2 regions of the Streptomyces sp. NBC_00988 genome follow, and region 2 is predicted to be linked to the other one. Evidence: riboswitches for the same ligand, from Rfam matches in the RefSeq annotation. Region 2 holds a riboswitch; the other holds the start of a gene.
The links. Region 2 has a riboswitch for ZMP and ZTP ahead of OG496_RS49310 (bifunctional 5,10-methylenetetrahydrofolate dehydrogenase/5,10-methenyltetrahydrofolate cyclohydrolase). Riboswitches for the same ligand answer to the same signal wherever they lie in the genome.
Positions count from the first base shown of each region.

Region 1 (3,390 bases), 3.4 Mb from region 2:
TCTCACCGATCTCTGGAGATTCCCCGGACCGGCACGGCCCCTAGACCCCCAACACCGCCCGCAGTTGGGCCAGCCCCCAGTCCAGGTCCTCCTGGCTGATCATCAGCGGCGGCGCGATCCGGATCGTCGATCCGTGGGTGTCCTTCACCAGGACGCCCCGGTCCATCAACCTCTCCGAGATCTCCCGGCCCGTCCCGACCGCCGGGGCGATGTCGACCCCCGCCCACAGACCCCGCCCGCGCACCGCCGTCACCCGGCCGGTACCGGTCAACTGCCGCAATTCCCGGTGCAGATGCTCCCCGAGCTCCGCGGCCCGCGCCTGGTACTCGCCCGACCGCAGCATCGCGATCACCTCCAGCGCCACCGCACACGCCAGCGGATTCCCGCCGAACGTCGACCCGTGCTCCCCGGGCCGGAACACGCCCAGCACCTCCGCACTCGACACCACCGCCGACACCGGCACCACCCCACCGCCCAGCGCCTTCCCGAGCACATACATGTCGGGCACCACCCCCTCGTGCTCGCACGCGAACGTCCGCCCCGTCCGCCCGAGCCCCGACTGGATCTCGTCGGCGACGAAGAGCACGTTCCGCTCCCGCGTCAACTCCCGTACCCCCGCCAGATATCCGGCCGGCGGCACCAGCACCCCCGCCTCGCCCTGGATCGGCTCCAACAGCACGGCCACCGTGTTCTCACTGACCGCCGCCCGCATCGCGGTGAGGTCCCCGTACGGCACGATCTCGAAGCCCGGCGTGTACGGCCCGAAGTCCGCCCGCGCCTCCGCGTCGGTCGAGAAGCTGACGATCGTCGTCGTACGGCCGTGGAAGTTGTTGCCCGCCACGACGATCTTCGCCCGCCCTTCAGGCACGCCCTTGACCCGGTACCCCCACTTCCTAGCCGTCTTCAGCGCGGTCTCCACCGCCTCCGCGCCCGTGTTCATCGGCAGCACCAGCTCCATGCCGCACAGCTCGGCCAACTGCTCGCAGAACGCGCCGAACCGGTCGTGGTGGAACGCCCGCGACGTCAGCGTCACCCGCTCCAACTGAGCCTTCGCCGCCGCGATCAGCCGCGGATTGCCGTGCCCGAAATTGAGCGCCGAATAGCCGGCCAGCAGATCGAGATAACGCCGCCCCTCCACGTCCGTCATCCACGCACCGTCGGCGGTGGCGACGACCAACGGCAGCGGGTGGTAGTTGTGCGCGGTGTGCGCCTCGGCGGCGGCGATGAGGGCTTCCGTACTGTCTTCGTTACTGGCTTCCGTACTGGTCACGGCGTCTCCCGGGGGTGAGGGTGCCCCTTTCCTATCCTCGCCCGCATGGTGGACGCGGGAGCCGCACCGTCCGGCACGCCCGGTAGGCTGACCGGCGGGCCGTGACTGGCGCGCTGGGATGGGACCGACCATCGGGGAGCGGCCCGAGCTGGAATGTGTGCCGTGCGCCTGGGCCGTACCGAGAACGCCGAACGCCACGTCCGGAGGTCCCCATGCCCGACAATTCCGCGCCCCTCTCCAACGAGTCCACCGCCTTCCGCGCCGCCCTCGATGTGATCCGCGCCGTCGAGCCGCGCGTCGCCGACGCCATCGGCCAGGAAGTCGCCGACCAGCGCGAGATGCTCAAGCTGATCGCCTCCGAGAACTACGCCTCCCCGGCCACCCTCCTGGCCATGGGCAACTGGTTCAGCGACAAGTACGCCGAGGGCACCATCGGCCGCCGCTTCTACGCCGGCTGCCGCAACGTCGACACCGTCGAGTCCCTCGCCGCCGAGCACGCGCGCGAACTCTTCGGCGCCCGCCACGCCTACGTCCAGCCGCACTCCGGCATCGACGCGAACCTCGTCGCCTTCTGGTCGGTCCTCGCCGACCGCGTCGAGGTCCCGGCCCTCGCGAAGGCGGGCGTCCGCCAGGTCAACGACCTCTCCGACGCCGACTGGGCCGAACTCCGCCAGGCCTTCGGCAACCAGCGCATGCTCGGCATGTCCCTGGACGCCGGCGGCCACCTCACCCACGGCTTCCGCCCCAACATCTCCGGCAAGATGTTCGACCAGCGCTCCTACGGCACCGACCCTGTCACCGGCCTCATCGACTACCAGGCGCTGCGCGCCTCCGCCCGTGAGTTCAAGCCGCTGATCATCGTCGGCGGCTACTCCGCCTACCCGCGCCTGGTGAACTTCCGCATCATGCGCGAGATCGCCGACGAGGTCGGGGCGACCCTGATGGTGGACATGGCGCACTTCGCCGGCCTGGTCGCGGGCAAGGTGCTGACCGGCGACTTCGACCCGGTCCCGCACGCTCAGATCGTCACCACCACCACCCACAAGTCGCTGCGCGGCCCGCGCGGCGGCATGGTCCTGTGCGACGACTCCCTCAAGGACCAGGTCGACCGCGGCTGCCCGATGGTCCTCGGCGGCCCGCTCCCGCATGTCATGGCCGCCAAGGCCGTCGCCCTCGCCGAGGCCCGGCAGCCCTCCTTCCAGGACTACGCCCAGCGCATCGTCGACAACTCCCGTGCGCTGGCGGACGGCCTGATGCGCCGGGGTGCCACCCTCGTCACCGGCGGCACCGACAACCACCTCAACCTGATCGACGTCGCCTCCTCCTACGGCCTCACCGGCCGCCAGGCCGAGGCCGCCCTGCTCGACTCGGGCATCGTCACCAACCGCAACGCCATCCCCGCCGACCCCAACGGCGCCTGGTACACCTCCGGCATCCGCATCGGCACGCCCGCCCTGACCACCCGCGGCCTGGGCACCGCCGAGATGGACGAGGTCGCCGGTCTCATCGACCGCGTCCTCACCACCACGGAGGCCGGCACCACCAGCAAGGGCGCGCCGTCCAAGGCCCAGCACATCCTCGACCCGAAGATCGCGGACGAGATCTCCCACCGCGCAACGGACCTCGTCGCCGGCTTCCCGCTCTACCCGGAGATCGACCTCGGCTGACCCACGCTCTCTCTTGAGTTGTCAAAGACCGGCGACTCTCACAGATCGATGAGTTCCTGTCGTGGTTCCTCGCGCGGCGGTCCGGCCTCACGCCGGGCCGCCGCGCGGCGTATCAGCAGCGTGCCGCCGATCCCGACGGCCGCACCCGCCGCCGCCCACCAGACAGGGTCGGTAAGCCCCACAGATTCAGGCCCACCCCCAACTGCCTTGCCCTCGGCGCCGGTTCCGCCGAGCACCCCCGCCCGGTCCATCTGCGCGAAGACCGCGCGCGGCGCCCGATGCCAGCGGATGTCGTCGTCCGCCACCTCCGGAGCCGGATCCGTCCGTACCCACGGTGTGCCGTCCGCGGCGACGAACAACTGGTCCTCCCGCTCCACCGCCACATCACCACCCGGAGCCCGACTGGTCCGAGGCCAGCCCCCGACCCCGGTCAGTCCCCACACCACGGTGATC
Region 1 covers NZ_CP108730.1:7,512,067-7,515,456, forward strand. The annotation lists gene rocD (ornithine--oxo-acid transaminase) at 41-1,270, opposite strand; ZMP/ZTP riboswitch at 1,362-1,451, shown strand; gene OG496_RS34690 (glycine hydroxymethyltransferase) at 1,483-2,937, shown strand; gene OG496_RS34695 (hypothetical protein) at 2,976-3,390, opposite strand, start outside.
Region 1: linked by a shared signal. The riboswitch ahead of OG496_RS34690 (glycine hydroxymethyltransferase) and the one ahead of OG496_RS49310 (bifunctional 5,10-methylenetetrahydrofolate dehydrogenase/5,10-methenyltetrahydrofolate cyclohydrolase) in region 2 are both predicted to bind ZMP and ZTP.

Region 2 (3,390 bases):
AGACAACCCGCCTCGACGGCCTGGTCGCCCGCCTCCCGAAGGGCGCCGACACTCTCGTCGGCCATCGGGGCACCCGCCTCTCCGGCGGTGAACGCCAGCGCGTCGCCATCGCCCGCGCGCTCCTGCGCCGCCCCCGCCTGCTCCTCCTCGACGAGGCGACCTCGCAGCTGGACGCGGTGAACGAGGCAGCCCTGCGCGACACCGTCGCCGATGTGGCCCGTACGACGACGGTCCTGGTCGTGGCGCACCGGCTGTCCACGGTGACGATGGCCGACCGGATCGTCGTGATGGACGCGGGCCGCGTCCGCGCGGTGGGCACGCACCGGGAACTGGTGACCGCCGACCCGCTCTACGCGGAGCTGGCGGCGACCCAGTTCCTGGCGACGGCGGGCTGATCCCGCGGAACGGCTGAGGGCCGCCCGTTTCCGGACGGCCCTCAAGGTCTGCGTGCTCCGCAGGATCAGTACTGCGGGCTCACGGCTCGATGCTGGGGAGGAGTCCCGTGACCGGCGCGGCCATGTCAGTGACCTGGTGCAACTGCTGGAGGTCGTTCAGATGGTTCAGGCCCTGCAGCTGGTTGGCGACCCGCGGGACCTCCGCCCGGTGCTCGGCGGGGATCTCGCTCACCGCGAGCGAGTCCAGCAGGGCGACCGGGCTGACCTTGCCGTCCTTGAAGGCGGGCGCGTCGGCGGCGTTCGCCATCGGCGCGACGAGGCCGGTGACCCCGACGGCGAGACCAACGGCGGCGGCAATACGTCGTGTTGAGATCATGCCCTCAGCAACGCGGCCGGTCCCCGCGCGGTCACGGGTACCGGGCACCGCTCACCCGTGAGGCGGAGCGCGCCGCCCGGTTTGCCGACCACGGCGAGGCGGAGGAGTCTCGTAGGAGAGGCCCGTCGCGGCTCGCTCCGGTGTGGGCCGCGGCCCTCCGAGGAGGTCACCATGGGCACTGCGGCACGCCCCGGCTTCGACTCCGAAGCCCTGCGCCGGGGCATAGAAGAGCACACAGCGGCGACACTTCTGTCGCTCTACGCGGACGACGCCGAGATCCACGTCGTCGACCACCAGACCCAGCCCAGTCACCCCAAGGTCCTGCACGGCCGGGACGAGATCGGCGCGATGCTCGCCGACGTCTACAGCCGCGACATGACGCACAAGCTGGAGGAGTGCGTCGTACAAGGGGACCGGGTCGCCTACAGCGAATCGTGTCAGTACCCGGACGGGGCCCGTGTCCTCGCCGAGTCGATGCTTCTGCTGGAGGACGGCAAGATCACCCGGCAGACCATGATCCAGGCATGGGACGGCTAGCGGGGCTGGTGCCGAAGGTCCGGATCAGCACCCGTCTGACCTGGACCTTCTCGGCGACCACGGCACCCGCGCGGTCCGCTACGGCTCGACGCCGAGCACCGGTCTCCGCAGCGGGCCTGCGCGCGTCCGCCACGCTGCTGGGGTCGGTGCTGCGGGCGGCACGGTCCCGCTCGCTTCCGCCGCCGCCCGCCGGTCGGACGCGGGGTTTCCGGCGTGGCTGAGCGGGCCGGGGCCGTCGTAGGACTGTCGGTTAGGCTGTTGGTGGGCCGTGACTGGCGCTGAGGTGGAGCACCACCGTGGAGCGGCCCACGCGGAGTCGATGCCGTGCGCCTGGGCGATTGGTCAACCAGCTCAGGAGTGGATCATGTCTCAGGCACGGCTCATGGACGGCAGCGCGCTCGCCCGGCGCATCGTCGAGGACACCGCGAAGAAGGCCGCCGACCTCACGGAGCGCACCGGTACGGCGCCCTGTCTGGCGACGGTTCTGGTCGGCGCGGACCCGGCCTCCGTCACGTACGTCCGGATGAAGCAGAACCGCAGCCGCAAGGCCGGCATCGAGTCCCGGCATGTCGAGTTGTCCGCCACCACGACCACCGCCGAACTGGTCGGCACCCTCGACGAACTCTCCGCCGACCCCACCGTGCACGGCATCCTGCTCCAGCATCCGATGGGTGAACACATCGACGAGCGGGCCGCGTTCGAGGCGATCGCGGCGGAGAAGGACGTGGACGGCGTGACCTTCGCGTCGTTCGCGTCGATGAGCTTCGGCCTGCCGGGCTTCGTGTCCTGCACGCCCGGCGGGATCATGCGGCTGCTCGACGAGTACGACGTCGACCCGTCCGGCAAGCGTGCCGTAGTGATCGGCCGCAGCGCGATCCTCGGCAAGCCGGCCGGCATGCTGCTCCTGGCCCGCGACGCCACGGTCACCTACTGCCACTCCCGCACCCGGGACCTGTCCGCGGTGGTCCGCGAGGCGGACATCGTGGTCGCGGCCGTGGGTCGCCCCCGGCTGATCCGCGGCGAGGACATCAAGCCCGGCGCGGTCGTGATCGACGCCGGCTACAACGCGGGCAACATCGGCGACGTCGACTTCGAATCCGCCGCCGAACGCGCCTCGTTGATCACGCCGGTGCCGGGCGGCGTCGGCCCGATGACGATCGCGACGCTCCTGGAACAGACGGTGACCGCCGCGGCCCGGCAGCTCGGGGTGTGATCAGCGCGTCCACGCGCTGTAGTCCATGACGTCCCCGGCCTTGACGCCGTACTCGGGCTGGTCCTTCGTGAAGGTGCTCTCCATTCCGAGGACGGCGCCGGTGGCCGGGTCCATGATCAGCATCAGGCGGGTCGCGGACTGCTGATAGACGTACGCCTGCCCGTGCCGCCCGAGCCGGTCGGTCACCTCCCCCACCGGCCGCAGCCCGTCCGCCCCCGCGAGCAGCCGCGCCAACGCGGCCGACTCACGAGCCCCGAGCGTCCAGTGGTCCAGCAACTCCCCCACGGCCGACAGGAGTTCGGGGGTGGTCAACGGCGTCTTGCTGTACGCCGTCTCCTGGAGGTACGCCCGCAGTCCCGCCACGTCGTGCGGGGGCCGGGCATCGGGCGGGACATCGCTCCAACTCGGCGGAAACGTCGTCTCCTTGAGGACATGCCCGTCCTCGACGACACGTTCCGTGTGACTGGCGTCCGCGTTCCAGCGCACGATGCGTTCCTCGGGGATGGTGACCGGCGGCTTGTCGTCGGACATGCCGAGACTCCATGACTGCACGTGGGTTCCCCTGCGCAGAACGGGAGTTCCGTCGGCCGCGGTCGCCACGGCGAGGGCGGCGAGCTGCTTCAGGGATACGGGCGTGGAGCCCGCCTGCACCGTCAGCGCGCGGGGGACCGCGACCGCCGGGGTACCGCTCGGCCCGCCCAGCACGAGAGTGAGCACGGTCGCGGCGACGGCAGCGGTGGCCACGATGCTCCACTGCAACCGGCGCCGCCGTGAACGCCGTTCGTGCAGCAGCCCGTTGAGCCGACGCTCGGCGTGATGGTCCAGCGGCCCGTCGCCGTAGAGGGGCCCGTCGCTCGTGAACGGGTTGG
Region 2 covers NZ_CP108730.1:10,931,147-10,934,536, reverse strand. The annotation lists gene OG496_RS49330 (ABC transporter ATP-binding protein) at 1-395, shown strand, start outside; gene OG496_RS49325 (hypothetical protein) at 475-771, opposite strand; gene OG496_RS49320 (nuclear transport factor 2 family protein) at 943-1,308, shown strand; gene OG496_RS49315 (hypothetical protein) at 1,296-1,529, shown strand; ZMP/ZTP riboswitch at 1,567-1,651, shown strand; gene OG496_RS49310 (bifunctional 5,10-methylenetetrahydrofolate dehydrogenase/5,10-methenyltetrahydrofolate cyclohydrolase) at 1,673-2,521, shown strand; gene OG496_RS49305 (CU044_5270 family protein) at 2,522-3,390, opposite strand, start outside.